DNA from 3 places in the Rhizobium sp. CG4 genome. Region 1 is predicted to be linked to each of the others. Evidence: predicted binding sites of a transcription regulator. Region 1 holds the regulator's gene; each other region holds the start of a gene.
The links. Region 1 encodes LexA, which represses DNA repair genes until DNA is damaged. Its sites were predicted from a motif close to TGTTCNNNNTGTGTTCNG; they were not measured.
Positions count from the first base shown of each region.

Region 2: ruvC (crossover junction endodeoxyribonuclease RuvC) is a predicted target of LexA. The motif match lies at 6,600-6,617, and genes of this name have one in related genera.
Region 3: HGO37_RS10075 (energy-coupling factor ABC transporter ATP-binding protein) is a predicted target of LexA. The motif match lies at 5,530-5,547, and genes of this name have one in related genera.

Region 1 covers NZ_JABAEG010000002.1:213,363-224,142, forward strand. Annotated here, with positions in the region: gene HGO37_RS06200 (glutaminase) at 1-641, opposite strand, end outside; gene HGO37_RS06205 (ChbG/HpnK family deacetylase) at 978-1,796, opposite strand; gene HGO37_RS06210 (glycosyltransferase family 2 protein) at 1,793-2,785, opposite strand; gene HGO37_RS06215 (glycosyltransferase family 39 protein) at 2,815-4,326, opposite strand; gene rpsD (30S ribosomal protein S4) at 4,584-5,201, opposite strand; gene HGO37_RS06225 (TerC family protein) at 5,645-6,628, shown strand; gene HGO37_RS06230 (ATP-binding protein) at 6,830-8,347, opposite strand; gene lexA (transcriptional repressor LexA) at 8,798-9,526, shown strand; gene HGO37_RS06240 (ComEC/Rec2 family competence protein) at 9,631-10,780, opposite strand, start outside.
Region 2 covers NZ_JABAEG010000001.1:783,360-794,139, forward strand. Annotated here, with positions in the region: gene tolA (cell envelope integrity protein TolA) at 1-1,123, opposite strand, end outside; gene tolR (protein TolR) at 1,132-1,587, opposite strand; gene tolQ (protein TolQ) at 1,618-2,337, opposite strand; gene ybgC (tol-pal system-associated acyl-CoA thioesterase) at 2,599-3,039, opposite strand; gene HGO37_RS03765 (NUDIX hydrolase) at 3,162-3,683, opposite strand; gene HGO37_RS03770 (DinB family protein) at 3,680-4,258, opposite strand; gene ruvB (Holliday junction branch migration DNA helicase RuvB) at 4,280-5,320, opposite strand; gene ruvA (Holliday junction branch migration protein RuvA) at 5,398-6,015, opposite strand; gene ruvC (crossover junction endodeoxyribonuclease RuvC) at 6,045-6,557, opposite strand; gene HGO37_RS03790 (methyl-accepting chemotaxis protein) at 6,809-9,124, shown strand; gene HGO37_RS03795 (LLM class flavin-dependent oxidoreductase) at 9,281-10,279, shown strand; gene HGO37_RS03800 (YebC/PmpR family DNA-binding transcriptional regulator) at 10,341-10,780, opposite strand, start outside.
Region 3 covers NZ_JABAEG010000002.1:1,011,336-1,022,115, forward strand. Annotated here, with positions in the region: gene HGO37_RS10055 (bifunctional diguanylate cyclase/phosphodiesterase) at 1-1,917, shown strand, start outside; gene aroC (chorismate synthase) at 2,050-3,147, shown strand; gene ribB (3,4-dihydroxy-2-butanone-4-phosphate synthase) at 3,158-4,267, shown strand; gene HGO37_RS10070 (winged helix-turn-helix domain-containing protein) at 4,300-5,493, opposite strand; gene HGO37_RS10075 (energy-coupling factor ABC transporter ATP-binding protein) at 5,648-6,328, shown strand; gene HGO37_RS10080 (CbiQ family ECF transporter T component) at 6,325-6,957, shown strand; gene HGO37_RS10085 (biotin transporter BioY) at 6,962-7,525, shown strand; gene HGO37_RS10090 (histone deacetylase family protein) at 7,578-8,513, shown strand; gene HGO37_RS10095 (exodeoxyribonuclease VII small subunit) at 8,516-8,770, shown strand; gene HGO37_RS10100 (pirin family protein) at 8,897-9,820, shown strand; gene dxs (1-deoxy-D-xylulose-5-phosphate synthase) at 9,922-10,780, shown strand, end outside.

The DNA.
Region 1 (10,780 bases):
TGATTGGCCAGAAACAGCCCCGCCCGTGACAACTGGTGACACGTCATGGCCAGTGCACATTGATGGAAATACACACCCAGCACATTTTCGACCGGGTGGTGCAGATTGCCAAACGAGCGCATGAAATTGGCCAGCGCATAATTGCGGTAACCGGTAGCATTTTCCGACTTCGCGACCGCATTGTCGATGATGATGCTGTCATCATCGGCGACATACTGCACAAAGCGCAGCAACTCACCGATTGCTTCACGCGGCTGGTGGCCGGCCATCACGATATCGCTAACGACGATCGCACCGGCATTAACGAAGGGATTGCGTGGAATGCCCGCCTCATGTTCAAGCTGCACGATGGAATTAAAGGACGATCCTGATGGTTCGCGCCCTACCCGGTTCCACACGGTTTCACCAGCCTTGCCCAGCGCCAGCGTCAGCATGAAGACCTTGGAGATACTTTGAATGGAAAACGGCACCTCAGCATTGCCGGCGACGAATGTTTCGCCTTCAACGGTGGTGACGGCAATGCCAAACTGCTTGGGATCGACCTTGGCGAGCTCAGGAATGTAGTCGGCTACCTTCCCCTCACCCAATCTTGGCACCATCGCATCATAAATGCGGTCAATGATCAGCTGAATGTCCTGCATGCCCAAGCCTTTGTTCGCCAGTGTCACTACGGTTCTGTTGGCTACATCAAAAGCAAAATCAATGCCACTATCGCGTGAGGATGAATGCGGAATCATTGCTGCGCGAATTGATGAGATGTACGGCGGCCTGTCACAGGGCATCAAAACTATTGAGGTTGAGATATTCGATGCGCGTTCCCACACACGCGTCCTCTTCTCTGTGCTTGTCACAGAGACCCAGCATCCGCGCGTCTTCGCGGCATAGAACCCTTTTCAGCCCGAAGACTCGGGCTGGCCTGGATTCCTGTGACATCCCTCGGGCAAGCCCGAGCACAGGAATGAAGGAAAAAGTGGAGACTAAACCCGCTTCGCCAACGCAAACGGCAGTTCCATCTCCAGCACACGCAGTTCTTCTGCGCGCGCACCGGTCAGCGGGTCGCGGGCTTGCAGCACATCATCAACATAACCGGGGTGGCACATCATGACGCTGCCATTACGAACACGACCATTCAGCACCGAACTGAACTTTTCCGCCTGTTGCCAGTCATAAAAGCCGCCGAGCGGGCCGTGTACCAACAAACCGGCACTGCGCATCTCACCATCAAAACCACGCGCCAGCCCCGCCACGAAGCAGGTTTTCAGGCCAATCTTCACACCTTGCGAAAAATCGACCGCCGGTGCGCCGCGCAGCCATGGCTTCACACCACCTTGGGCAAGGGATTGAGAGCGGCTTATCAGCCATGACCTTACAGGCGGCAGGAAATGCACATGCTGATGGCCATCAAGATAATGCGGCATATGCCCCATCTCTTTGGTGAAAGCTGCAAGCTGCGCGTCCAGTTCGCCATGCACCTGCGCGGTAAACTCTGCCGTAGGCCGCAACGCGCCAAGGATCAGCTCTTTCAGCGGCAGTAACCTGCCATCCTTGCTGATGGCAGGTGCATCGGTCAGCGGTTTGAAATCGGTCAGCGTCAGGTGAATGCCGGCAAAGACGTCCCCGTACCCCTGACACTCTTTCAGCTTTATCGCCTCGTCCCGCCATTCCGGAAACAAAGTCATGCAGCCGGTGCCGGATAGATTGCCCTTTGATATCAGGTGGCGAATGCCATTGCTGACGGCCGGTGACAGGCCATAATCATCAGCAACCAGAAACACCTTTGCGGTAGCCATGCTCATGGCGTCTGTTTTTCAGCTGGCTGCGCGGCCTTGTCCAGCGTCTTGATCTCGCCTGATCTATGCACGCGGCGCACCAGATAAAGCGGCCGATCCTTGGTTTCGGCAATGCCAACCCAGATATATTCGCCGAGCAGGCCAAGCAGCGCCAGATTGAAGCCGCCGAGCACCGACACCGCCACCATGAGGCTTGGATAACCGGGAACCGACACGCCGTAAAACAGCACTTCAAAGACGATCTTCAGGCCATAGAAAATGCCGCAGATACCAACCAGCGCACCAATGATCGATACCAGCCGCAAAGGCAGCGCCGAAAACGAGGTGATGCCCTCCAGCGACAAGGACAGCAGCGACAGGTTGGACCATTTGGTAGCACCATGCTGGCGCTCATCCGGCACGTAACCAATAGCCTTCTGGCGGAAGCCGGCCCAAGCGTACAGCCCCTTGTTGAAACGGCGACGGTCGCGGATCTTCAGCATCGCCTCGACAACCGGGCGGCGCATGACGCGGAAATCGCCAGCATTTTCCGGCACGATAAAACGCTGACGGAAATTGATCAGCCAATAGAACAGATGAACGGCGGCCGCCTTTTTCATCGATTCCTGCAGGCGGTCATCACGTACCGCATAAACGGCGTCGAGATTTTCGTCGGCCATCAGCTGCGAAATCATGTCGAGTGCAACAGTCCATGGGTGCTGCATATCGGCATCCATGATCATCACAAGATCGCCCCTGCACTCTTCCAGACCGGCAAACACGGCAACTTCCTTGCCGAAGTTGCGGCTGAGTTCGACGATGCGCCATGTGCCCGGCATCGACGTGATGTAACGTGTCACACTGTCATCGGTACTGCCGTCATCGACCAGCACCACCTCGAGATCGAGATCGAATTTTTCACGCAGTTCACCCGCCACCTTTTCAATGAAGGTGGTGAATGCCGGCACGTTTTCCCGTTCATTCAAAAACGGTACGATGAGTGAAAAAAGAGCCATGCCCCGATCCCGTTACAAAATTCGCACTATCAGTTCTGCGGCTTGATCAGCCAGATTTGGATATCCCAGCTGCCCTTGCCGTTTATACCGGTGACTTGAAGGTCTTGTGGCGCGGGCAACGGGCCGACCAGCTTGGTTGAGGCATCGGTGCATTTCGATTCGCCCTTGAAGCAAACCAGAACCAGCCCCTTCTGACGCGCTAGTTCCGGTGTCAGATAACCTTTGGCATATTCCGCCGAGTTGCCATCCACAATCAGCGGTGCGTAACGCGAGTAGAAGGACGTGCCATCAGCCAGACCACGGCTGCCCGCGACATAAAAGCCCTTGGCACCGCCACTTTCCGCCAGCCATAGCTCATCGATGCGGTCGGACACGGCCTCCAGGGGCACATTGCGGAATGATTCAAACTCACCGTAGTTACGGTCCACCATGGCGATGACAGGCCCAGAAGCGCTCATGCCCAGCAGGTAGATGACGGCAACTGTCACGGCGCGTCCGATATTGCGCTGCAGCCACTGCTGCGGCACCAGAAGCGCAATCAGCACGGCAATTGGCGTGAAGATCGGCAGTACCCAGACGGCGCTCAGTTCTGCCTGCGCGGCAAAGCCCAGAATGATCGTCAGGATGAATGGCAGGATGCTGAAGGCCAGCAGCGCGCGACCCTGAACGCTGTCTCGCAGGCGGGCAATATTGGCAGGCTGAAAGGCCGGGCCCTTTTCGCTTTTGTCATGACGCACCAAAAGCGCAACCAGCAGAGCGCCAATCGTATAAAGCGGCACGCCCACCACGAATTTCAGCGCCTTGGTGAAAATGTGCAGCCATTCGCCATCACCCTGCTCTGCGGCATAAACGATGGGCAGGAAATCATGCTCGAACAGCCAAAGGACATGGCCGGCAATGGTGACGAAAAACACCACCAGCACGGTGAGACCGAAGGTGGACAGCAGCGCCGCACGGGCCTGCTTGTCGAAAGATGCATGCAGGAACAGCGCCAGCAGAACGACACCGGAGTGATATTTGGTCAGCATGGCCGCAGTGGCCAACAGGCCAATCATCACGGCATCAACAATCCGGCGTCCTTCAAGGCCGCGCAGATAGAATACGAACAGCCAGGCCCAGATTGGCGTCATTGCCGAATTGGCATTGTATTTGATGGCCAGGAACGACAGTGGCGGCATCAGCATGGCGCAAATGACCGCCATCAACTGCACATTGCCATCACCAAAGCGGGCAGCAATGCGCCAGACGGCAGCAAAAGTCAGACCGCAATTGACGGCGGAAAACAGGAAATAGGCCCAGTTCTCATGTGGGAAAACGGCAAACCATGCGGCCGTGGTCCAGCCGAAGAATGGCGGATGTTTGTATGTGCCCCACTGCCACAGCGCGCCCCAGGCGTAGTTTTCAACCATGTCGCCATATTGGTCGAGGTTGAGCTTGGAGAATGCGGCATGCATGGTCAGCGCCAGAACGAACAGCAGAATGACGCCGACAATCGAGGCCGTCTTTCCCTGAGCAAACGCAATTTTGTCCGAACGTTCCATGGCCGATTTCCCAACAGCACGCCCTGCTTCAAGCGGCTTGATTTCATAACTTCACAAGGTCGAAGTCCCGATAGCACAACCAAAGGGGACAAGCATTACGCAGTTGTGCATTCCTGCGCTTTTACGCAGAAAATCAAGGCTGGATTAGGTGCGAAAATCCGGCAACCAGTGACGCATCTCTGAAATCATCACGCCATGCCATGAATGCAAAAAAGCCGCCCCGAAGGGCGGCTTTTTCAAAATCAACTTCGCAGCGATTAGCGCGAGTAGAATTCGACCACGAGGTGTGGTTCCATGACGACTGGGTATGGAACGTCAGACAGAGCTGGTACGCGAGCAAAGGTCGCAACCATCTTGTTGTGATCAACTTCGATGTAGTCAGGAACGTCACGCTCCGCGAGCGAAACAGCTTCCAGAACAACGGTCAGCTGCTTGGACTTCTGACGAACTTCAACAACGTCGCCTGGCTTGCAACGGTAAGAACCAACGTTAACGCGAACGCCATTAACCGTGACGTGGCCATGGTTGATGAACTGACGCGATGCGAAAACGGTTGGAACGAACTTTGCGCGGTATACGATCGCGTCCAGACGGGACTCGAGCAGACCGATCAGGTTCTCGGAAGTGTCACCCTTGCGACGGTTAGCTTCGTCGTAGGTTGCGCGGAACTGCTTTTCACGCAGTTCACCGTAGTAGCCCTTGAGCTTCTGCTTGGCGCGCAGCTGCGTGCCGAAGTCGCTCATCTTGCCCTTGCGGCGCTGACCGTGCTGGCCAGGACCGTATTCGCGGCGGTTTACTGGGGACTTAGGACGACCCCAGATGTTTTCGCCCATGCGGCGGTCAATTTTATACTTAGACGATTCGCGCTTGCTCATCGTATTTCCTTCTCAACATATTATACCGGTTTGTTGCCAAACCGGATTAAGGAAACACGCCCTCCTCTGAGTTCTGTTGATGAACTCTGACAGGTCTCTCACATTTGCGAATGGAGAAGCCACGGGACATGTCGGTGATGTTGACTACCGAACGTCAGTTATTAAAACTGCAAGGCAGTCAACGAAACACACCGGGCTTTGCGGCCCGGCGTTGATGGGGCTTCTAGGTGGCCTTCATAAAATTGTCAACGAGAAAAAAATTGCATCCCGCCCTTGAAAGCGCATTTTCCTGCACTATTTCGTTTGTCGTGATCAGGACTCGGGCCCCTCTGGCGTATTACCGGACAATACGTGATGTCGAGTCTCTTTAGGTTGGGGCCCACGTTTATTTCTGTCACACGTTCCCCAGCCATATAGCCAACCTGTCCGGCAAAGGTTGACTGATGGACTTTCTGTTCTCGGATTTTCTCGGCACCCCCACATGGATGTGGGCGGTCTTCATTTCTCTCGTTCTTGGCCTTTTGGCACTGGACCTTGGTGTTCTGCATAAGAATTCCAAGGAAATCGGCATTCGCGAAAGCTTGCTGATGTCCGCTTTCTATATTGTCATCGGTTTGTCCTTCGGTGGCTGGATCTGGTACCAGTCGGGCCAGCAGCCTGCCATGGAATATATCACCGGCTTCGTGGTGGAAAAAAGTCTGGCGATGGACAACATCTTCATCATCGCCATGATCTTCTCCTATTTCGCCATTCCGCGCCAATACCAGCACCGCGTGCTGCTGTGGGGTATTCTGGGTGTGATCGTGCTGCGTGGCATCATGATTGCCGCTGGCGCTGCCATCGTCGAAAACTTCCACTGGGTGCTGTACCTCTTTGCGGCCTTCCTGGTGTTTACCGGCCTCAAGATGCTGTTTTCGGCCGATCATGATGAGAACGATCTCGACAACAACCGCATCCTGAAGTTTCTCAAGCGCCACCTGCCGCTGACAAACCGCCTCCATGGCGAAAAGTTCTTCGTCAAGGAAACCGACGAGAAGACCGGCAAGCTGAAAACCTTTGTCACCCCGCTGTTTCTGGCGCTGGTGATGGTGGAAATTGCCGACCTGATCTTTGCGGTTGATTCGATCCCGGCGATCTTTGCGATCACCACCGACCCGTTCATTGTCTATACGTCGAACATTTTCGCGATCCTTGGCCTGCGTGCACTCTACTTTGCGCTGGCAGCCCTGATCCACCGCTTCGCCTATCTCAAATATGCGCTGGCTGCGGTTCTGGTGTTCGTTGGCTCGAAAATCTTCGTGGCTGACATGCTGGGTCTGGCAAAAATCCCGCCTGCCGTCTCGCTTGGCGTGACCGTCGCAATTCTGGTGACCGGTGTTGTCGGTTCGCTGTTTGCCACACGCAAGCAAGCAAAGGCTGTCGAATAATGTCGCGCTTCACAACATCCCGAAACTCCACCATCCTCGGCGCCACGCCGAGGATGGGCACCACCAGATGGCCGGTAACATCAGTCCATGTCTGCGATTTCAGCACGATGATTCTCGGACGTGATCCGAGAATGAACAACGGCAGATGGTCGGGACGCACCCGACCATAAGATAGAATAACGGCTTTAAAAAACAGCAGCCTTATTCGGCTGCCAGCGTCGCCTCATCATCAGCCGCATCCGCATCACCGGGTGCGGTTTTTGCATCAAGGTCCGGAAATGCCACGATACGCTTGCCGGAGAAATCGGCATGCACCACGACCAGCTCCTTCTCCTCGAAATAACCGAGCAGACGGCGTGCACGGCGTGCAGAATGCGTGCCATAGGCGCGAGCAATACGGGCATCAGATGGGCAAGGCTCCTCGCCCAGCGCGGCTTTAACCAGCATCAGGAATACGCCCTGCAGATCGTCGGAGACGTTTTTCGACAGATCGAGTGCCGTTTGCCAGCTTTCACTTGCCGCCATTTCGGCATCAACGCCGGAACGGGTAATTGCCACCTGACGGCGGAATTCCGACAGCGCCATCGGCGTGCCGGGAATGCGGCGCATGCGGGCACGCACCAGAAAGTCCTGATAGAGCACCGCATCGGTGCGATAGGCCGATTGCGGATCATCCAGAATTTCGTAGAGAACGCCTGAAATCTTCTCTTCGCGCTCTTCCGGCGTCATGTCCGAGGCGCTGCTGCGCTGCGGCTGTTCGGAGGCTGGCGTTATCGCGGCTGGTGTCGAGCGGGACAGCTCGGCCAGAATGTCTGTTGTCGGGCGCGGTGCCGGTGGCGTGCGGCGCACAGGCGCGCGCGTAAATTCTTCCGGGTCCGGCGTGAAGATCAGGTCTTCCACGTCCTGCGGCGCATCGGGCAGCGGCATCAGCTTGGGCGATGACGACCGAGCCGAGGTTTCCACAGCACCAATCACGATAGGCAGTGGGCGGCGCGACAGAGCCGGGCCAAGCGCCACGAAATTACCACGCTGCAAATCGCGGAACATTTCCGCCTGACGGCGGTCCATGCCGAGCAGGTCGGCTGCGCGTGCCATGTCGATATCAAGGAAAGTACGGCCCATCAGGAAGTTGGAGGCTTCCGCCGCCACGTTCTTGGCAAGTTTTGCCAGACGCTGCGTGGCGATAACGCCGGCCAGACCGCGCTTACGACCACGACACATCAGGTTGGTCATGGCGCCAAGCGATGCCTTGCGGGCATCTTCGGTTACTTCACCAGCCACGGACGGCGCAAACATCTGCGCTTCGTCGACCACCACCAACACCGGGTACCAGTATTCACGGTCGGCATCGAACATGCCGTTGAGGAATGCAGCTGCGGCCCGCATCTGCTGTTCGACATCAAGACCTTCAAGCGTCAGGACGCAGGATACGCGGTGTTGGCGAATACGGTTGGCAATACCGGCCAACTCACCCTCTGTGCGCTCGCCATCTACAACGATATGACCGAACTTGTCAGCCAGCGTCACGAAGTCCCCTTCAGGGTCAATAATGACCTGCTGAACCCAGGGGGCGGATTGTTCCAGAAGCCTGCGCAGCAGATGCGACTTTCCGGAACCGGAATTGCCTTGCACCAGCAGACGCGTGGCGAGCAATTCCTCAATGTCGAGTTTGGCAGCCTGCCCACCCGATAGCGTTCCCATGTCGATGCCGACCTGCAATGCCCTAAAACCTTATACTGTCAAAATTGATGTTGAATGCCGACTCCGAACGAGCAGCGAACCCTCCCCATAACAGAGATTTCAACGCAATGCTTCCTCGTGAAGGTAAAAATGCACAGGGAATATGCGCTGCCAACCCAATCTGGTGGAGAGAATCAAACGAACCGAATCACAGCGCCTTACGATATCAGATTGATAATCATGCCGGTTGGTCGGCTAACGGGCGGTGTTGCGAGCCTCAGCTTTCTGACGGATCGTTTTGTGATGAATTGACGTGAAATCGTTTAAAAAACAGCGTGATAGGCAGCGATTACACGTCTTGGCTGTTTTGAAAGAAAATTCACCGGGGCGGCGATTACGAAATATTAAAGCCTTGCGGAACACATATGGAACATATAGTGTATGTTCTGCATTTGTTTCGATTTTCATCAACGGTTGGGGTGCGACTTCATGCTCACACGCAAACAGCAGGAACTGCTTCTTTTCATTCACGAAAGAATGAAGGAATCCGGTGTTCCTCCCTCATTTGATGAGATGAAGGATGCGCTTGATCTCGCGTCCAAATCCGGCATTCACCGGTTGATCACAGCGCTTGAAGAACGTGGCTTCATTCGCCGCCTGCCAAACCGGGCACGCGCACTGGAAGTCATCAAACTTCCTGAAGCCTATTCGCCAAGCCTCAAACCACAGCGTGGCTTCTCACCAAGTGTGATCGAAGGCAGCCTTGGCAAACCAAAACCGGTTGTCGCCCCTGCTCCGACCCCCGCCCCTGTCAGCGCCAATGATGGCGGCAGCTCGGTATCGGTGCCGATGATGGGACGGATCGCGGCCGGTGTCCCGATCTCCGCCATCCAGAACAACACACATGATGTGTCCGTGCCGGCTGACATGCTGGGTTCTGGTGAACATTACGCACTGGAAGTGCGCGGTGACTCGATGATCGATGCCGGCATCTTTGACGGCGACACGGTCATCATCCGCAACGCCAAGACCGCCAACCCCGGTGATATCATCGTGGCGCTGGTCGATGATGAAGAAGCGACCTTGAAGCGTTTTCGTCGCAAGGGTGCATCGATTGCGCTTGAGGCGGCAAACCCGGCCTATGAAACCCGTATTTTTGGACCTGACCGCGTCAAGATCCAGGGCAAGCTGGTTGGCCTGATCCGCAGATACCACTAAGCGGTCATCAGCAGACCCATATCACTGCCAGGTGACGCGCCAGCGCGTCATCGCTACTGTCGCCGGAAAACACCCGACACAACTGGCCTTCAACTCACTTTAGCCTAGCGACGGTCCAGCAGTTGCGAGACATGTTCTGGCACTTCCGTTTCAAATGTCCTGCTGCGCCAGTTATAATAACGATGCATGGTCCATGGACGGTAGGAACCATAAATGGCAGCCGTCATCCTCTCGATCGGCAAATGCTGGTTTGCGGCGGTTGTTGCCTCAGTTGAAAATGTGATCTCCAGCGAACCGGTGCGCCGCAATGTCTGGGCACTGAGTAAAAAGGCGCCGGAGCGGCAGGTTTCAAATGATGTGGGACGCGTGGTGATAACCACAGAACCGATGTCGCAAGCGAGACCAAGATATCTGTTATCCAGCACGGAAATCACCACCTGCCCCTTCGCTGATCTGGCGATGCACCAGCTGTCGCGGCGGCAGGTAAAGGCATCGGTTGCATTTGTAACGGCGGCAGACATCACCTGCCTTTCAGCCTGAATGATGTGTTCGTCCAGCATCGGCCGTCGTGATCGTGGTGGCGCGGCATCAGTATTGCCAGTCGTTTTGTCATTGGCATCGTCAGGCGATGGTTCTGGGGCTGGCAGTTCCGGCAGCATGTTTGGCCGAATATATTTGTCAGGTAAGAACAAAGCCCGCGCCCATTGGTCATAGATAAAGCCGGATGGGCGTTGGCTGGTGCTGGCAACCTGATCCTTGCCAACCAGTGCCATCAGTTTCCCGTCCTCAAAAACCACCAGATCGGGATTGTCCTGTTGCCGTGACAGCACAAACAACCCAAGGACTGCCAGCAGGAACACAGCACTTACCCAGGCAAGTCGGGTGCGAAACAGTGTCAGCACCAATAGGCCAAGCGTTCCGGCGCCCAGAAACCATTGATGCTGTCGTCCGACCCCGGCATCGCCTCCCCATGAGGCGACATAGGTGGCAATATCAATTGTCATCGCCATGCCGTAACCCATGACGGTCAGAAACGGACCATCCAGCCCAAAGGGCATCAGTAACATGGCGATCAAGGCAAAGGGCATGACGATGAAAGACATCACCGGCATGGCGGCGAGATTTGCCGCCAGTCCATAGGTGGTGACACGGTGAAAATGCTCCATCGAATAGATGGCCGTGGATACCCCACCAATCAGCGAGGTCACGACAATACCGGCGCAGAAGCTGCCAAGGATGGAAGCACCCTTGAGG
Region 2 (10,780 bases), on a different contig from region 1:
CATATTTGTCCGGAGGCAGGTTGGTGAATGGTTCTGAACGTTTAACGGCACGCAATGCACCACCGGCCATCGCCCGTCGGGTACCATCTGTGCCGCCTGTCGCGGTAACTTCAGGCTGGCCGATAATCGAGCCGTCACGATCAAGACGAATGCTGACCTGCACCCGCACTTCTGACGCATCGACCATGCCGGGAATAATTTGCCAATTCTTCTGGATCGCGCCACGCAGCGCGTCCATTTCCGTCTGGCTGAGCGTGGATCCGCCTGTTGTCTTCTTGCCACCAAGCGAAGCCTGCTGGGTGGAGCGTTTTGCTCCGCCGCCGGAAGGCTCCTGCTTGTTCAGGAGTGCTGCAATGTCATCCGCATTGAAGTCGCTCTCCTTGGAGGAGGTCGCTTTTGCGGTTTCCTGCTTTTTCTCACCCGGCTTTTTGTCCGAAGGCTTTTCCGTCGACTTGGCCTGATCCGGTTTCGTCTCGGCTGGTTTTTCAGCGGGCTTGCTTTCAGCAGGCTTCGTTTCAGCCTGTTTCGGTGGCTCCGGCTTTGGTTGCGGCGGCTGCGGACGAGCATTCGGGCGCGGCACATTTGGGGGCACCGGAATTTCAGCCGGCTCCTGATTCTGCGGAGGCGGTTCCTGCGCCTGCGTTTCCGCTGGCGGCTGCTGTTGTGGCGGCGGCGTTACCTCGGGCTTCGGCGTCGGCAGAGAAGCCATCTCCTTCGGTGGCGGAGCGGATGTCTCTTCCTTGACGATTTCCTTGACCTCATTGGCCTTGGTGTCAACGACAGGCTGCGGCTTTTCCTGCTTGGCAGGTGCTGCGGCGCTGACATTGTTGCTTGGCTTTGTCGAAGGGGTCGGCGGCGCTTCAATGTCAGCAGTGTTGTTGCCGATATTCTGGGCTTCCGGAACGACATCAGGGCGCGTGGTCGGAACAGGGGCCGACTTCTCAGCAAGCGGCGCAGTTTTGTCACCCTGCTGGATTTGCGTCAGTTCTTCAATGGGTACCAGGTCAACAGGCAACGCTTCGACGTCAGTCACGTCGAAGGGCTCCGGCGCGCCTATGGAAACAAGCGCAAACGCCAGAGCAGTGACATGCAGAATAGCAGATGTGGTCAGACTGCCCTTCATAGCGCGCTTCAATTATCCTGTTTCTGCTGCGTAACGAGACCGATGTTCTTGAAACCGGCGGCCTGAATGCGCGCCATCACATCTGCCACGATACCGTATGCGGCGACGGAATCTGCGCGCACGAAAATGCGCTCATTGTAGCCGGTGGTGGAAATAGCCTGCAACTTATCGGCCACCTCAGCAGCTTCGATCGGAGTTTCCTGCAAATGGATCTGGCCATTGGCATTGACCGAAATGGTGATCGGCTGCGTTTCGGAATTGAGAGCATTCGCCGAGGTCTGTGGCAAATCGACTGGCACGCCGACCGTCATCATCGGTGCAGCCACCATGAAGATGATAAGCAGCACCAGCATGACGTCGACCAGCGGTGTCACGTTGATTTCACTGATGGCGCCCTTGCGGCGACCGCCGCGACCGCGCCGACCACCGGAACCGGCGCTATTGCCACCTGCTGACATACCCATAGCGTCTACTCCACAAATTACCGTATGCGATTACTGTGCGGCCTGGCGGGGCTGCAGTTTCTCATCAATCTGACGGGACAGGATGGCGGAAAACTCGTCCGCGAAACCTTCCATACGTGCAGAAAGCTTACCTGCATCCGCCGTGAACTTGTTGTAGGCGATAACCGCAGGAATAGCGGCAACAAGGCCGATCGCGGTTGCCAAAAGCGCCTCGGCAATACCGGGAGCAACAACAGCCAGGTTGGTGGACTTGGAACCGGCAATCGCCTGGAACGAGGTCATGATACCAACAACCGTACCAAACAGACCGATGAACGGACCTGCAGAACCGATGGTCGCCAATGATCCGAGCTTTGATTCCAGCTGTTCGCTTTCACGGGCCATGGTCACGTCCATTGCGCGGTCAATACGCATTTGAAGGCCGATGGGTGAACGCGCGCCACGTTCGAAGGATTTCTTCCATTCGCGCATCGCCGCGACGAAAATAGCGGCAAGGCCACCATTCTGGCGCTCTGCGAGCGTTCTGTAGAGTTCTTCAAGTGACTGGCCGGACCAGAAGACCTGTTCGAACTGGTCGAACTGCTTCTTCGCCTTGCCGAAGCTCACATATTTGTCGATGACGATTGCCCACGTCCAAACGGACGCAGCCAAAAGACCAATCATGACCACCTTGACGATGAAGCCCGCCTGCATGAACAGTGCCCAGAGACTTACGTCATGTGTCGCTGCTGCCAAACCTGCCTGTTCCATAAATACTCAATCCCCGAATCCAAACGCCCGGCACGAGACCGGGCGGTTTCAAGTGTGCGCTCATGGCCGAAGAACGGCACCTGACCGTTAACCCCGTTGCGCAAGCCCCGTTATTTGCCATTGCGCCTTCCTTGCCTGTAAATTTGGTTAAAGGAAGGCGTGCAGCGCACAAATAGCGATCGTGAAAGTAAGACTACATTATGGTTAAGAGAGTGTTACACTTTCGCTACCATCAGAAAAGAACGCTGGCTTTTATCACGTTTATTTGAGAAATTTCTCGCTGATGGTCTCTGGCAGGCGCCTCGGCCGCCCTTTGGCGTTGATCACCGCAATAATAACCTTGGCTGCGACAAGCAGAGTTTCGCCGCGCAAAATCTCCTGAGTGAGCACCATTTTCGCCCCGCCCGCCTTTTCGGTGCGCGTTATGATGGTCAATACGTCATCCATTCGCGCCGGCGTTTTGAAGTCGATTTCCATACGATGGACGACGAAAACCAAACCCTCTTCATCAGCCGTCAGCAGTGCGCTTTGTTCGCAACCCAGGCACCGCAGATAGTCGGTGCGGCCGCGCTCAAGGAAATGCAGGTATCTGGCATGATAGACCAGACCGGAGAAATCCGTGTCTTCGTAATAGACCCGTTGCGTCAAGCGGTGGCCATGTTCAATGAGTTCACCGGAAAGTGAAAAAAGCTGGTCGGTCATGATGTGACGTCCGTCCCGATTAGGAAACTAATTGCTTCAGATGAAAACCGGCAGATACCACAACAGCTGGAACGAAAGAAAGCGTGATGCCAACTCCATTCAAAACTCTGTGAACACGACTTTCAGAGATGACCGGCCACATCCAGATCGCCATCCCGCCACACAAGATGTTTGACCGTCGTTGGAAGATCTTCGATTTCGTCGGCAATGAAATAGGGAGGAATATCGAGTGCTTTCAAGGCGTCACGCGTCGCCGGCACCCAGCGAAATTCCAGCTCGTTTTTGCCATCTTGCACCCGATGAATGATATCACTGGGGTGGAATGGAAAGCTCTCAGGCAGTTCCATTAAGTAATAAAAGCCGAGTTCGTGCCAATGTTTTTCTTCATAATGGAAGAAGTTTTCAACGGCCCAGAGCAAGCGACCGACCTGGACTTCAGCACCCAGCTCTTCCACCATTTCGCGGGCAAGCGTCTCTGCAGAGGTTTCCCCCATTTCGGCTCGACCTCCCGGAAATGTCCAGAATGTTTCGTGCGTCGCACGGTGCACCAGCACATGCCCATCGCGAAAAGCCAGTCCGGCAATCCGCATCTGGAAAATACGCTTTGGTTTGAATTTCATGCGGATGCGCATGTCTTGTGTCATAAAAATGATCCTGCCTGCATAAGCCGTTTTTCATCCAGCCCTAACGCTACGACTTCGTCCTGGCGAAATTTCGCGTCGTCGGCAACAATGAATTCATCCAATTGCGGTGGCTTGACACTTGTACCAGCCAACATTGCATGCACCTGGCCACGATGATGTGTCTGATGTTGAAAGAGGTGCTGCAAAACGTCGTCAAACCGTTCACGCTGAATACGCTGCTGACGGTGAATGAGGACCTCGGAGGAGAGCTCCTCAGCAGTGAGATCATCAGTAAGCGTGACGAGAACCTTGTCCAAAGCGTCTTGCTCAATGGCCAAGTCGTCAATGTTCATGTAGGGTTCGGGGTCAGCCCATGCAGCGGGGCCCAAACTCCCACCCTGCAACGCATCGATATAAAATCGGTCGACAACGAGGATGTGATTGAGTGTCGACCGAATGGACGGGAAGAAGGAAACCCGCGGCGCCTCAAATTCTCCCGGCGGCAACTGCCGACAGGCCTGATGTAGACGGTAATTGGCCAGCGCATTGTTAAAGGCAAGTTTACGAAAGCCGCGGACAGGATCGTAAATGCTCATGGTCTCTCCTTCAAACGAGCCTCAGTCATCCTCCAGTGTCAGGCGGAACTGCGCCGCCTCCATATCCTTCGGTGGCTGCAGCCCCAGATGTTTCCATGCCGTTGCCGTCAACACGCGGCCGCGTGGCGTGCGCTGAATGAACCCCTGCTGGATCATATAGGGCTCGATAATATCCTCAATGGCATCACGTGGTTCTGACAATCCGGCGGCAATTGTTTCAATACCGACTGGGCCACCACCAAAGTTGACGGCAATCATTGTCAGATAACGCATGTCGAGCTGGTCGAGCCCCATATTGTCAACCAGAAGACGGGTCAGCGCCTGATCGGCGATTTCCCGCGTAACAGCTTCCGCCTTGGCAACCTCTGCAAAGTCACGCACTCGCCGCAACAAGCGGCCGGCAATACGTGGCGTACCACGTGCACGACGGGCAATTTCGCGGGCACCTTCATCGGTCATGCCGAGGCCCATCAATCGTGCACCACGACGAACGATCAGTTCCAGCTCTTCGACCGTATAAAAGGACAGACGAACCGGAATACCAAAGCGGTCACGCAATGGCGTGGTCAGCAGACCAAGTCTGGTGGTCGCGGCAACGAGCGTAAACTTGGACAGGTCAATCTTGACCGAACGCGCAGCCGGCCCTTCACCGATAATCAGATCGAGCTGAAAATCTTCCATCGCCGGATAAAGGATTTCTTCGACGGCCGGGTTCAATCGGTGGATTTCGTCGATGAACAGAACGTCGCGTTCTTCCAGATTGGTCAGCAAGGCGGCAAGATCACCGGCCTTGGCAATCACCGGACCGGATGTCGAACGGAAATTGACGCCCAGTTCCTTGGCCATGATCTGCGCGAGTGTCGTTTTGCCAAGGCCGGGTGGTCCCACGAACAATACGTGGTCCAAAGCCTCACCACGGTTCTTGGCAGCCTCGATAAAGATCTTCAGATTGGCGCGCGCCTCAGCCTGCCCGGTAAACTCGTCGAGCGATTGCGGGCGTAAGGTTGTGTCGATATCCTCGCCACGCTTGTCCGCCGATATCAGTCTTGTGGCATCGCTCATTCAGCGCATTCCATCTTCATTACAGAGAATAGACGGCACCGGGTCAAAACAGATGCCTTTGATGTTGTTCTTTTGCCTTACCGGGACAGTTCCTTCAACCCGAGGCGAATAAGCTTGGCGCTGTCGGCGTCTTCACCGCCATTTTTGAGCGCCGCCGCCACCGCATTGGCAGCCTGATCACGCGAATAACCCAGATTGGTCAAAGCCGATACGGCATCGGCAACTGGTGCAGGCGCTGCCCCCTCACCCAGTTCCTGTTTCAGACCGATCGAACCGGATGCCTCACCGGCAAAGGCAGGCGCCTTGTTGCGAAGCTCGGTCATGATGCGAATGGCGACCTTCGGCCCAACACCAGGTGCACGGGACACCACGGTCCTATCCTGCAGCGCAATGGCATTGGCCAGTTCCGAAGGTGACAGCGTCGACAACACAGCAAGTGCCACCTTGGAGCCTACCCCCTGCACGCTTTGCAGCAGGTTGAACCATTCCCGCTCCAGCGCAGACATGAAGCCGAACAGCTTCAACTGGTCTTCGCGTACATAAGTCTCGATGAACAGCACAATGGCTTCACCCACCGAGCCAAGCCTGGACAGTGTGCGCGCTGAGCAATGCGCGACGTAACAGACACCATGCACGTCAACGAGGACGTAGTCGTCGCCGATTTCTTCAATTGTGCCCTTGAGTTTACCGATCATGACAACGCCCGTTTAAACAGTGAAAAATATCAACCCGCCGCCAGCGCGCGACGCATGCGGTCGCCACCGCGATTATGTGCGTGGCAAATGGCAATGGCCAGGGCATCCGCCGCATCGTTACCCTTGAACTCAGCTTTTGGCATCAGGATTTTCAGCATCATGTGAATTTGCTGTTTGTCACCATGTCCGACACCGATCACAGATTTCTTGACGGCATTCGGCGCATATTCGGAGACGGGCAACCCGGCGCGTGCGGGAACGAGCATAGCAATACCACGCGCCTGTCCCAGTTTCAGCGTCGCCACAGCGTCCTTGTTTACGAAGGTCTGTTCAACCGCCGCCTCATCCGGTGTGTAGGAATGCACCACCTCGGCAAGTCCGTCATGCAACTGGCAAAGGCGCGAAGCCAGATCCATATCGCCGTCAGAAGTCACTGTGCCCGAGGCGACGAAACGCAGGCTGTTGCCCAGTGTTTCGATAATCCCCCACCCCGTGCGGCGAAGGCCGGGGTCTATTCCTATGATGCGAATCGTCTGTTGCATGGTCTCACTCTATCGTCAGCAACAAATACCTGCCAGCGAGAAGTGAACAAAACGACAACATTGATAAATTTGCACTGCAGCATTTACCAACACTTAAATTCCTGTCCGCATGCTGCGCATCAAAAATAGAGGGGAATTCCGGGCACCGCCTGTCGTTCCAAACAAAACAAGAAGCATAAACTTCACTTGGCACTGGCAACCCTGTGGCCTGTTGGTCTGCGGTTGTTCCAGACAGGCATAGGCTCGTATTGATGTTAAACAGGTTTCATTCAATCTCATCAAAAGTGCTGGTCATTTTTCTGGCACTGATGTTCGTCTCCATCTCGCTCATGACCCTGCTGGCTTACCGAAGCAGCAGTAGCGTTCTACAAGAGCAGGCCCAGAACGCCATGGAAAGTGTGCTGACGTTCCGTGGCGACATGCTGAAAGAGCGGTTGGAGCAACTGCAAAACCAGGCCGATTCCATCGCAAAAATCGAAGCCCTACAGATGGCCGTGGTTTCTATGCGTAGTGGCTGGGGAACGGTCCAGAAAAACTCCGGAGATGCCAAGGCTGAATTGAAACGGGTATTCATCTCGGAGAATCACAACCCTGCGGATCAGCGCGAAAAGCTGATCAAACCTGAAAATCCGAGTGGCTTTTATTACTCCACCCACGAAAAAACCCAGACTGACATTGCCACCTACCTGAAAGGCACACCTTTCAACGATATCCTTTTTGCCGACACATCAGGCACCGTCTATTACTCCTATAAAAAAGACGCGTCCTTCGCGGAAAACACCACGGATGCGGCCTGGAAGGATACCGGATTGGGAGTCGCCTTTGCGCGTGCGGCCGAAAACGCCAGCAAAGCGGTTGGTGACATCGCAGCCTCCAGCTTCTCCGGCTGGAAGGTAGAACAGGCAACCGGTCAATCCGATATTTATTTTGCCGTACCCGTCATGAAGTTCGAAGCCTTCAAGGGTGTCGTCCTTTTCCGTGTTCACAGCGATGTTTTCGTACAGTTGCTTGCAAAAGGTATTGCACCGGCAAGTTCTGAACAGTCTGCCGTTTTGTCTGCTGACGGCTCGGCAATCGGCCTTGATCAGAGCAAGCTGACCAATCTCGATCCTGCACCGTTTACCTTCCAGTCCAAGGCAATGGCTGAAAAGGGTATGACGGTCGCCGAAATCCAACGCGGCAACGCCAAGGCCAACGCCTATGCGCGGCCGTTCGAGTTTAATGGCCAGACCTATCTTGCCGTTGAAAGCATCCTGCAAAGCGAACTGGATGCTGGGTCGTTCTCCATTGCCAGCGCTTTGGCGGTCATCGGCATATGTGTACTGATCGCCATGTGCCTAATCACGGCCGTATTCTCCAGACGACTTTTTGCACCGCTGTCGAAACTCGCCAACCTCACGCGCGATGTTGCCAATGGTAACCTGCAAACCGAAATCACCGCGCAGGACAGAAAAGACGAAATTGGCACCATGGCCAAGGCGCTCGGCAGTTTCCGGGAAAAGCTGATCCAGCAACGCGAATTGGAAGACACCACGTCCCGCACCCGTGCCGAAGCCGAGGAAAGCCGGCGGCAGAACCTGGCGGAACGTGAGGCTGAGGCCGCAACATTGCAAATGGTTGTCCACTCTCTTGATCAGGGGCTGGACCGCCTTGCCAAGTGTGACCTCTCCTACCGTATTGAAAAGCCCTTTCCACAGGAGCTTGAAAGCCTGCGGCTGAACTTCAATCAGGCCTTGGCAACCCTCAGCGACACCTTGCACTCAATCGGCGGCAATTCGCAGGCTGTGCGCAGTGGTTCGGAAGAAATGCGCGTTGGATCAGACCAGTTGGCCGAACGCACGGAACGACAGGCCGCTTCGATTACGCAAACGGCAAGTGCCATCAACGCCATCACCGATGCCGTCAAACACCAGATCGCGCGCGCCGAGCAGGCAAGCAAGATAGCCAAGGATGCCAACGCCGAAACGCAATCCTCCGGCAAGATCATGGGGCAGACGATAGCGGCCATGGAAGCCATTCAAGCCTCGTCACGACAGATCAACCAGATCATCGGCGTGATCGATGAAATTGCCTTTCAAACCAATCTTCTTGCGCTAAATGCCGGTGTGGAAGCCGCCCGTGCTGGCGAAGCAGGCAAAGGCTTTGCCGTGGTAGCCCAGGAGGTGCGTGAATTGGCGCAACGCTCTGCCACCGCAGCCAAGGAGATCACGGCTCTCCTCAAGAAGTCGACCGACGAAGTCTCAAGCGGTGTTTCACTGGTGGAACAGGCCAGCAATTCGCTTTCCGGCATCGGCAGCCATGTTGAAACCATCAACAGCCGCATCCACGACATCATGGAATCCACGCGCGAAGAGGCAACCACACTGCTTGAAATCAACCGGGCTGTTTCCAGTCTTGATTCCATGACGCAGCAAAATGCCGCCATGGTGGAAGAAACCACAGCTGCCATTCACAATCTTGCAACGGAGGCCGGAGAAATGGACAGCAAGCTCAGCCAATTCGTGCTGGCACCTGCGACCGATCCATTCGCTGGCAGCCACAGCCAACATTTGCGACGCGCCGGATAAAGTGGGTTCACCGCTCTGACCAGAAACCGGATTGGGGCTTCAATCGAAGCCCCAATTTTTTTGATCCTTCATACAATTACGCTTTCACACTCTGGCAATAGTGTCCACGCACCTTACATCCTGCACAACAACAATTCGCATATGCAGGAGCCGCCGATGATCCCATTTTCAATTCTAGATCTTTCCCCCATCGGCGAGGGAGAAACGGCAAGCGATGCCTTGCGCAACTCCCGTCATCTGGCCATCAAGGCCGAAGAACTCGGCTACAAACGGATATGGCTGGCCGAACACCATGGCATGCCGGGCATTGCCAGTGCCGCAACATCGCTGGTTATCTCGCATGTCGGCGCGGCAACATCGCGCATCCGCATCGGCTCTGGCGGCATCATGTTGCCGAACCACTCGCCGCTGGTCATTGCAGAACAGTTCGGCACACTTGCAGCGCTTTATCCTGATCGCGTTGATCTGGGCCTTGGCCGTGCACCGGGTACCGACATGCGCACCGCACGTGCCCTGCGTCGCAACATGGACAATGGCGTAGACACCTTCCCGCACGACATCATTGAATTACAGCGCTATCTCGGACCAGAACGCGAGGATCAGGCGATCTTTTCCGTGCCCGGCACCGATACCAACGTGCCGATCTGGCTTCTGGGCTCCAGCCTCTACAGCGCCCATTTGGCGGCGGCCCTCGGCCTGCCCTATTCCTTCGCGTCACACTTTGCGCCTGACATGTTGATGGACGCAATCGCCATTTATCGTGAACGCTTCCAGCCATCGGCAACACTCGACAAACCCTATGTCATGGTGGGTGTCATGGCATCTGCGGCCGATACTGATGAGGAGGCGAAATATCACTTCACCTCGGCGCAACAGCAATTCATCAATCTGCGCCGTAATGTCCGCAAACGTTTTCCAAGGCCAGTGGCCGATATGGATGAGTTGTGGAATGAAATGGAGCGCATCAATGTCGATCACACATTGCAATACGCAATGGTCGGCTCGCCGCAAACTGTCCACCGTCAGCTTGAAGAATTCCTTCGGGTGACCGCTGCCGATGAATTGATTATCTCCACCCCGATCCACGATGTGGATGCCCGACTGCGATCGATCGAAGTGTTTGCCGGGCTGGACGGCCTGTTTTCAAAATCTTGACGAAACAAAAAAAGCCCCAGACGAACCGGGGCTTTTTTTAAAAATTCTGATTGCGAAAAAATCAGGCCGAAAGCTTGGCCAGAATTTCTTCTGACACTTCGAAGTTCGAATAAACGCTTTGAACGTCATCATCGTCTTCAAGGTTGCCGATAAGCTTCATCAGCGACTCGGCCTTGTCTTCGTCAACAGGAACCGTGTTCTGTGGCTTCCAGATTGACTTGACGCTTTCAGCTTCGCCGAGCACGCCTTCCAGCGCCTTGGAAACTTCGTTCATCGCTTCGAAACCGCAGATGATCGTGTGACCATCTTCAGTGGTTTCAACATCGTCAGCGCCAGCTTCGATAGCAGCTTCCATCACCTTGTCAGCATCGCCAACCGATGCCTTGTAGGTGATTTCGCCAACGCGGTCGAAGGAGAAGGACACCGAACCGGTTTCGCCGAGCGCGCCGCCAGCCTTGGTGAAGATCGAACGAACATTCGATGCCGTGCGGTTACGATTGT
Region 3 (10,780 bases), 800 kb from region 1:
GCCAACTATACCAGACCGGATGGTACGCGACGCACGACCGGCATTGCCTGGGATGTGTCTGCCGACAGCATGATGGCGCAAAATCTGCGCGATGCGATGTCGACCAGTGAGATCAAAAACGCGGAACTTGAACTTGCCCTGCAGGAGCTATTCAGCCGCGAACAGGATCTGGAGCAGCTTTCTGGTCGTCTGGACCTTGCTCTTGCATCCTACCAGTGCGGCACATGGGAATCCCGTCTCAACCAAAGTGGGGCAATTTGGGACAGACGCATGCACCAGCTTTACGAGCTGGACTATGTTGGCGACGGTCACGTGACCCGTGAGCGCTGGTTGCAGTGCCTTGTGCCGGAAGACCGAGAGACTGCGGCTGGACGCGCTGACACGTCTACCGCCAACAACACGCAATTGTCTGATATCCAACGTGTGCGCCTACCCAATGGTGAGGTGCGCTACGTGCGGTCGGTGGGACAAATTTACAAAGGACGTAGTGGCGAGGGAAAAATCGTCGGTATTGCCTTCGATATTACCGCCGACATGCTGCTGGCCCAGCAGTTGCAAACCGCCAAGGAAGATGCGGAAGCCAAAAATGCCGAGCTGGAAATTGCCAAGAACCGCATCGAGCACAACTCGTTACATGATCCTTTGACCGGCCTGTTCAACCGCCGCAAGCTGGACCTTGAACTGGATGCGCTGCCGCAACGGGAGGTCAAAAGCCGCAACCGTTTTGCGATCATCCATCTGGATCTTGATCGCTTCAAACAGATCAACGACACGCTTGGCCACGCGGCCGGCGACGCCATGCTTATTCATGCTGCCAAAATCCTCAAACAATATGTGCACCAGGATGATCTGGTGGCGCGTATCGGCGGCGACGAATTTGTGATTGTCGTGCAGAACAATTGCGACCGCGACACTCTGAAGGAACTGTCGCTCAATATCATCGATGCTTTCCGCCAACCTTTGGATTTTGAGGGCTTCTCCTGCCGTTGCGGTGTTTCCATCGGCATCGCATTTGGTGAGGGCATCCATGCAGATGCCCGCAAGACGCTGATAAATGCTGACCTTGCCCTTTATCGTGCCAAAAGCATGGGCCGTAACCGCTATGAGTTCTTCACGCAGAACCTGCAGGCTGAGGTTATTAACACCAAACGTATCGCCGATGAGATTCTGGTCGGCATCGAAAACGGCGAGTTTGAGACCTGGTACCAGCCACAGTTCTGCGCCAGGACCAGGCAGATTGTCGGCGCTGAAGCCCTGATACGCTGGCGCCATCCGACACGTGGTATCGTCACGCCAGACAAGTTCCTGAAAATCGCCGAAGACCTTAACGTTATGGCATCGCTTGATCGGCAGATGCTGGAAACGGCGCTCACCGACAAACGTTTGTGGAACCTGAAGGGCGTTACCCTGCCCCGCGTTTCTGTCAACGTGTCGCTGCGGCGCCTCAACAACGAAAATCTGATTGAAAGCCTGGCTGATTTGAACATCATGCCCGGTGAAGTGGCGTTTGAGCTGGTGGAGTCGATCTTTCTCGATGAGAGCGAACATCTCGTTTCATCGAATATTGAAAGCATCAAAGCATTGGGTATCGACATCGAGGTCGATGACTTCGGTACAGGTCACACCTCGATCGTCAGTCTGCTGCGACTGAAGCCGAAGCGTCTTAAGATCGACCGTCAGTTGGTCATGCCGATTCTTGAGGCATCGCAGGAACGCGCGCTTGTTCGCTCGATTATCGATATTGCCCGCTCGCTCGGCATTGAAACCGTGGCGGAAGGCGTGGAAAGCAAGGATCACGCTACCATGTTGGCACAGATGGGATGTGATCTGTTGCAGGGCTACGCCTTTGCCAAACCGCTGAGCGCAGAAGACTTTTCCGCACAGGCGAAATCCGGCGTCTGGTCGATGGCCTCCTGAGGCTTGATTGCCGTTTCTCTTGCCGCACGGGAAGAAAGGCTTTTGCCTTCTTTCCTTTTTCCACTATGACAGCTTTGCTTTCATCAACAATGCGCCCTTCACAAACGGTCGCGATTGCCTTGGTCTGAATACATGTCGCACAATACTTTCGGTCATCTTTTCCGCGTTACCACCTGGGGCGAGAGCCACGGTCCAGCCTTGGGATGTGTCGTTGACGGCTGCCCTCCCGGCGTCCGTTTTACCCAGCGTGACATTCAGGATTATCTCGACAAGCGCAAACCCGGCCAAAGCCGTTTTGTGACGCAGCGTCGTGAAGACGATATCGTCAAGATACTCTCCGGCGTGATGCTGGATGAGGATGGCGAAACATTCATTTCCACCGGCACTCCAATTTCCATGCTGATCGAAAATACCGATCAGCGCTCTAAGGATTACGGCGAAATTGCCCGCCAATATCGGCCGGGGCACGCCGATTACACTTATGATCTGAAATACGGCATTCGTGATTACCGTGGTGGTGGCCGCTCTTCGGCGCGTGAAACAGCAGCCCGTGTGGCGGCCGGCGGCCTGGCGCGAAAAATTCTGCCACAGGTCACTGTGCGTGGCGCATTGGTGCAGATCGGCAAACACAAGATCAACAGAGATAACTGGGACTGGAACCAGATCGACCAGAACCCGTTTTTCTGCCCTGACGCAGAGATGGTTCCGGTTTGGGAAGACTATCTCGACGGGATCCGCAAAGCCGGTTCGTCGATTGGTGCGGTTGTCGAAGTGGTCGCTGAAAATGTGCCGGCCGGACTGGGCGCGCCTATCTATGCCAAGCTCGATCAAGATATCACCAGCAATCTGATGTCGATCAATGCCGTAAAGGGTGTCGAGATCGGTGAAGGTTTTGCCTCTGCCGAACTGACCGGTGAAGAAAATGCCGACCAGATGCGCATGGGCAATGACGGTAAGCCGATATTCCTGTCCAACCATGCTGGCGGTATTCTCGGCGGCATCTCAACCGGTGAACCGATCGTCGCGCGATTTGCCATCAAGCCAACTTCCTCCATTTTGACCGAGCGTCAGTCGATTGATGCTGACGGTAAGAACGTCGATCTTCGCACCAAGGGTCGTCACGACCCATGCGTGGGTATTCGCGCCGTACCGATTGGCGAGGCGATGGTGGCGTGCACTGTTGCTGATCATTATCTGCGGGATCGTGGCCAGACCGGCCGTCTGAAGTAGGGAACTGAACATGGCCTATGATCAAAAGCGTGTCGTTGAAGCAATCCGCGCCTTCGAAGCCGGTGAGATCGTTGTTGTCATGGATGATGACGATCGTGAAAACGAAGGTGACCTGATCGTTGCTGCCGTGCATTGCACGGCGGAAAAAATGGCCTTCATCGTGCGCCACACTTCCGGCATTGTTTGTGCGCCCATGCCGCGTGAGGAGGCGAAACGCCTGAACCTGAATGCGATGGTGGCTGAAAATGACAGCGCCCACACCACGGCCTTTACCGTTTCCGTCGACTTCAAGCACGGCACCACGACCGGTATTTCTGCCGATGACCGTACATTGACGGTTCGCAACCTTGCCAATCCCAATGTCGGCGCGGCCGACTTTACCCGCCCCGGCCACATATTCCCGCTGGTGTCGCGTGAAGGCGGCGTTTTGATGCGCTCCGGCCATACCGAAGCAGCCGTTGATCTGTGCAAGCTGGCAGGTCTGCCATTGATTGGCGTGATCAGCGAGCTGGTCAATGATGACGGCACCGTTATGCGTGGCCCGCAGGTTTCAGCTTTTGCCGAGACCCATGGCATGAAGCAGGTGTCTGTTGCCGATCTCATCGCTTATCGCCAGCGCAAGGAAACGCTGGTGGATATGGAGTCTGAATTTACCATCGACACGCCCTATGGTCCTGCCAAGGCGCAGACCTATTCGCTGCCATGGGATCCGATGCAGCACATGGCGATTATCTTTGGTGATATCCGTGACGGCGTCGATATTCCCGTACGCTTGCATCCTGAAAATGTTGCTGACGACATTTTCGGCAACAAGCAGCCGGTGCAGCACTATATGCAAAAAATTGCTGAACAGGGCCGCGGCGTGATCGTTTACCTGCGCGAAGGCTCTGTCGGCGTTGGTCAGGCAAGTGACCCAAGCCGCAACCGCAAAAAGACAGCCATTGACGAGGATCATGCACAGGCGCGGTCACGCGAACATGAGTGGCTAGAAATTGGTCTCGGCGCACAAATCCTTAAAGACCTCGGCATTAGTTCGATCAAGCTCTTGGCCAGCCGCGAGCGTCACTATGTCGGCCTTGAGGGTTTTGGTATCAATATCACAGAGACCGAAATCTGCTGATTGCAGAGTTTTAGATTACCGGTGAAAGGGGATCATTCCCCTTTCCAGCCCTCCAGATAATTGACGCTCTCGACACCGGTAAACCGCGCCAGCCGTTTAAGTTCGGCATCCAGCCTGTCAAAACGCCCGGCAGAACCGCGTACACCCGGCTCCAGCCACAAGCGCTTTACGTCCAGCGTTCCGCGCTTGCGATCCGCCTTCATATCGATGCGGCCGATCATCTGGTCCTTTTCCAGCAACGGAAACACGTAATAACCGTATTGCCGTTTGGGTTCGGGAACGAACACTTCGATACGATAGAAAAAGCCAAACAGTCGTTCCGCCCGAGCGCGGTCGCGCAGCAACGGGTCGAAGGGGCTGAGGACACGAATGCCACTTGGCGGCTCAGGCACTGCCTGCAAATCATCCTCAATGTCACGGAAGGCGACGCAGGCGCGCAGTTTTTTGCCATCGGCTGATGCGAGTGTCACATCGGTCAATTCATCGCGGTGGCTGTCAACCCAGGCCTTAGCTTCCTGCGGTGTTACGATATCCCAGAAGGCAGCGATTTCTCCCGTGGTTGCAAAACCAAGCCGTTTCAGTGCCTCGCGGCAGGCCCAGTCAAGAAACGCCTCGTGTTCGACATCCAATTGGTGGTGATCAGGGTGCAATACCCGTTCCGTCAAATCATAAACCTTCTGGAAGTTCACCCGGCGAGAAATCGACAGTTTGCCGGTATGCCACAGAAACTCCAAGGCGGTTTTGGAAGGATGCCAGTTCCACCAACCGCCCGACTTATGATCCTCGGCCTTCACGTCACGTGACATGACCGGACCGTTTTCCACAATCCGTGCATAGGTTTCGTCAACAGCCTGACGGAACCCCTCGCCCTGCCATCTGGTCCAACGCTCAATCATACCCGGTTCGCGGCGGCGGAAACGGTGCTTCCAGTAGGGAAAAAATCGAGACGGCAGAATGGAGGCATCATGCGTCCAGTGCTCAAACAGCAACCGATCCTTTTCCAGAAGTTCGGTCAGATGTTTGGGTTTGTAGGTGCGGTTGCGTGAAAAGATGATCTGATGATGCGCGCGCTCGACGGTGGCGATACTGTCCACCTGAACGAAGCCGATATTATCGACAAGCTGCAACAGGCCCTGTTTGTCCATGGCACGTGCAGGTGCGGCACAAAGCCCCTGCTTTGCCAGAAACAACCGTCGTGCCATCTGATTTTCAATCTCAATCGCCATGGTCGAAACGTTAGTGCGATAAAATCTGAAAATCAATGTTCTTTTTTTGTTCTTAATGATCGCCACTGCTGAACCCTTTACAGGTCCGTTCTGATGCTCCAAACGTTCCGCGTAAGCTTGAACAAGAATGATCGTATTTCAGGAGACGTGGCGGTTGGACATCTGCTTTAACCAGGCGGGCGCACGGTTTGAAAACCGCACTGCCCTTCACCCTCTGAGCCTGACGCTAAACGAACACCGTATCGGTATTATCGGGTTGAATGGTTCCGGCAAAACCACCTTTGCCCGCATGATCAACGGATTGACCAAACCAACCAGCGGCACGGTCACGGTCAATGGGCTTGACACCGTCAAGGATGATGTCGCCGTTTTGCGGCAGGTCGGCTTTATCTTCCAGAACCCGCAAAACCAGATCATTCTGCCCGTTATTCGCGATGACATTGCTTTCGGGTTGAAAAACCGCGGACTGAGCAAGGCGGCGTTGGATGCCGCAGTTGAAGCCGTTTTGCAACGTCTTGGCATCGAACATCTGGCAAACCGTCGCGCCCATGAGATTTCCGGTGGCGAGTTGCAGCTGGTGGCTCTGGCCGCATTGACGGTAACCGGCCCACGAATCCTGATCATGGATGAACCGACCAACCAGCTTGATCTGAAGAACCGTGCGCTCGTGGAAAAAACAATGGCTGGGCTGGAGCAGGACTTGATTGTCATCACCCATGACCTTGCCCTGCTGGAAACTTTCGATCGTGTGCTGGTATTCAATCAGGGTAGTCTGCACGGCGATACGTCACCCGCTAATGCCATCAGCCTCTACCGCGAATTGGCTTTGTCATGAGAAGCCTGCACGTTGAGGGAACCGGCTGGCTTTACCGTTTGTCGCCACGCGTCAAACTGATTTCGCTTGCCCTGTTCAGCATTGCACTTTTCATGACGCGCCATCCCTTTCTCTTGGCCGTCGGGCTAATGGTCGGTGGTGGCGTATTGTGGCAGGCACATCTGGGCTTGAAAGAAACCCTATCGCGTCTGCGGCCGGTCATGCTGACGATTACGGTAATCGCCTTGTTTAGCTTCGTGTTTGCCTCACCGCTGGAAGCCACCATTGCCCTTTTTCGTCTAACTGCGCTAACGCTCTTGGCAACCGCGATAACGGCAAGTGTCAGTATCTCGCAGTTCATGGACGAAATCACGCTAGCCATCCGTCCCCTGGAAAAACTGGGACTGGCCAAGGCTGCCGACATCGGCCTTGCGGTTGGGCTGGTTATTCGTTTCGTACCAGACGTCGTTCACCGCTATGAGTTGTTGCAGGACGCCCATCGGGCACGCGGGATACGGGCGAAATTGCACACAATCCTTGTTCCGCTGATTATTATGACGTTGAAGGATGCGGATGCGATTGCCGACGCCATTGACGCGCGCGGTTTCAGAGGCCAAACCTCATCTCCTGATATTTTGAGGGGAGACTAAACCCATGAAGACCCGTGACCTCGTTCTTATTGCGTTGTTTTCAGCGATCATTATTGCGCTTGGATTGCTGCCGCCAATTCCGGTCGCCATTATCCCCGTTCCAATTACGGCGCAGTCTCTCGGTGTGATGCTGGCCGGTGTCGTGCTTGGCGCAAAACGTGGCACGCTGGCCGTGTTGTTGACGATCCTGATTGCCGCCATCGGCCTGCCGGTGCTGTCGGGCGGTCGCGGAGGTCTGTCGATTTTCAACACGCCGACAACCGGTTATCTGATCGGCTGGATTTTTGCTGCCTTCGTCACCGGTTACCTCTCGGAGAAACTGGTCAATCGTCAGCAGTCCGGTCTGGTCCAAGGCGTTGGTTTCTTCATTGCCAGCGTCACCGGCGGTGTTGTGGTGCTTTATGCTTTCGGTGTGCCTTATCTGGGTTACGCGGCCGGCACGGGTCTGGAAAAAGCTTTCCTTGGTTCGCTGGCCTTCATTCCAGGTGACGTTCTCAAGGCTGTTCTGGCGGCACTTGCAGGGCGTGCAGTTCTGGCGGGTTATCCGCTTTTGCCGCATCGCGCCTGACCGTAATCCCCACATCCGATCCTTTTTTTTCGAAAAGACACCTGGATAGACCATGGCCACACGTCTTTATGAGCATCCCATTTTTCTTGAACACCTGACACCGGAGGGGCACCCTGAGCGCCCCGATCGGTTACGGTCGCTCAATATTGCGCTGGAGCACCCGAATTTCGGCGGCCTCGAGCGCAAGCAGGCGCCGCAGGCCAATGAGGATGCAGTGCTTCTGGCACATCCGGAAGAACATCTTCTGAGCGTGATGCGGGAAATTCCGGAAGAGGAAGGCCGTATCAACCGTCTCGAGGCCGACACCTATGCTTCGCCGAAAAGCCTGCAGGCTGCCTTAACCGGCATTGGCGCGGCTATGGCGGCGGTGGATGATGTATTTTCCGGCGCCGCCGATAACGTGTTTGTGGCATCGCGCCCTCCCGGCCATCATGCCGAGACGTCAAAAGCCATGGGCTTTTGCCTGTTCAACAATGCCGCTATCGCCGCACGCCACGCACAGAAAGTGCATGGTGCTGAACGCGTGGCCATTGTCGATTGGGACGTTCACCATGGCAACGGCACACAGGATATCTTTTGGGAAGATACCTCCGTGCTGTTCTGCTCCACGCACCAGATGCCACTTTATCCGTGGAGCGGTGACAAGAACGAAACCGGCGTGAAGAACAACGTGGTCAATGCGCCTCTGTCTCCCAACACCGGCAGCGATCATTTCCGTGAGGCGTTCAAATCCCGCATCTTGCCAGCGATCTCCGATTTTTCGCCGGACCTGATTATCATCTCTGCCGGCTTTGATGCCCATTACCGCGATCCGCTGGCGCATATCAATCTGGTTGGTGATGACTTCGACTGGGCAACGGGCCGACTTCTGGAGATGGCGGACAAATATTGTCAGAACCGGGTCGTCAGCCTGCTTGAAGGTGGTTATGATCTGGAAGGGCTGGCGGAATCGGCGGCCATGCATATTTTGAGAATGATGAAGGGTTGAATATGACGGACACGACCAGCGCAACCGATGTTAGCAGCTACTCTTTCGAGAAAGCTGTCGCGGAACTGGAAAGCATCGTGGCCCGTCTTGAACGTGGTGATGTTGCACTTGATGATTCCATCAAGATTTACGAACGCGGCGAAGCCCTGAAAAAGCATTGCGAAAACCTGCTGACCGCCGCAGAAAAGCGCATCGAAAAAATCCGCCTTGATCGGAATGGTGCACCACAGGGTGTTGAGCCGCTCGACGGCGAATAAGTCGTTCAGGTGGATTTCCGCTTTAAGTTGATCCGTTCAAAAACAGTACACGCTGTTCACAAGACGTGCTCTGCCAATTTCGTTCATCTGTGCTAGTTTGCCGGCGAATAAGAAGGAAAATACACGATGTCCTTTTTTCCCGGGAACGATCCTGCCGCCGGTGATGCATTCAGTTGCGACGCGATCGAAAACCTGATCATTCCACGCTCGAGTGATATTGGCGGTTTTGCAGTGCGCCGGGCACTGCCCACCCGCCAGAGACGCCTTGTCGGGCCATTCATCTTTTTTGACCGTATGGGCCCTGCCATTTTGAAAGCCGGTGAAGCGCTGGATGTGAAGCCACACCCGCATATCGGCCTCTCGACTGTCACCTATCTGTTTGACGGCGAGATCAAACATCGCGATAGCTTGGGGACCGAACTTGTCATTCGCCCCGGCGATATCAATCTGATGACGGCCGGTCGTGGCATTGTTCATTCGGAGCGCACACCGGAGAACCTGCGCGGGCATCCGCTTTCGATGTCCGGCCTGCAAACCTGGCTGGCCCTGCCCGACCATCTGGAAGAAATGGCACCGGCCTTTGCCCATACCGGGCGTGAACATATGCCTGATATTGATGTCAAAGGTGTACGCGGCCGTGTAGTGGTTGGTTCGATGGGTGGGCTAGTTTCGCCGGTTACAACCTATTCCGATACACTCTACGCTGATATCAGCCTCGAGCCCGGCGTCACATTCCCGTTCGACGCGATGCATGAAGAGCGGGCAATCTACATTCTTTCCGGCTCTCTGGATGTCGCTGGCGATATTTTTGCCGCTGATCAGTTGCTGGTGTTTCGCCCCGGCGACAATATAACGCTGAAGGGCGGACAGACAGGCTGTCATATCATGCTGTTTGGCGGGGCTGCCCTCAATTCCAAACGATATATATGGTGGAATTTCGTTTCTTCATCAAAAGAACGTATTGAACAGGCCAAGGAAGAGTGGAGAACCGCCCGGTTTGACATTGTTCCGGGTGATGAAGAAGAGTTTGTTCCTTTGCCGCAAGGTTGACATTTTGTAGAAGTGGACCAATTGCTCAGACAGAATTTCGCAATACATGGATTTGCGATAATTTATCTGCTGCTGGAGCCATCTGAATAAAGGCCGGACGATTGACCGTATTGCCAGAAACACCATTGCTTGACCGGGTGCAGTTTCCATCCGATCTGAAAACGATTGAAGACCGCGACCTGCCCCAACTGGCACGGGAACTTCGCGATGAAATGATCGATGCTGTCTCCCGTACCGGTGGCCACCTCGGTGCTGGCCTTGGTGTGGTTGAGCTGACCATCGCTATCCATAAGGTTTTCAACACGCCTGAAGATCGGCTTATCTTCGACGTCGGGCACCAGTGTTATCCGCACAAGATCCTGACCGGACGTCGTGACCGTATTCGCACGCTGCGTCAGGAAGACGGTCTTTCTGGTTTTACCCGTCGGGCCGAAAGCCAATATGACGACTTTGGTGCAGGTCACTCGTCCACGTCGATTTCTGCCGGTCTGGGCATGGCTGTGGCAGCCGAACTCGACAAAAGCGACCGCAAGGTCATTGCTGTCATCGGTGACGGCTCAATGTCTGCCGGCATGGCCTTTGAGGCGCTGAACAATGCCGGTGCACTCGATGCGCGCCTTATCGTTATTCTGAACGACAACGACATGTCTATTGCACCGCCAACCGGTGCGATGAGCGCCTATCTGGCGCGTCTGGCGTCTGGCCGCACCTATATGGGCATCCGTGATTTCGGCAAGAAGCTGACCGCCTATCTGGGCAAGACCATCGACCGCGCCATTACACGCGCCGTCACTCATGCCCGCGGTTATGTAACTGGCGGCACGCTGTTTGAAGAGCTTGGTTTCTACCATATCGGCCCGATTGACGGTCATTCCTTTGACCATCTGCTGCCAGTGCTGCGCAATGTGCGCGACAACCAGCAAGGGCCTGTACTCATTCACGTGGTGACACAAAAGGGCA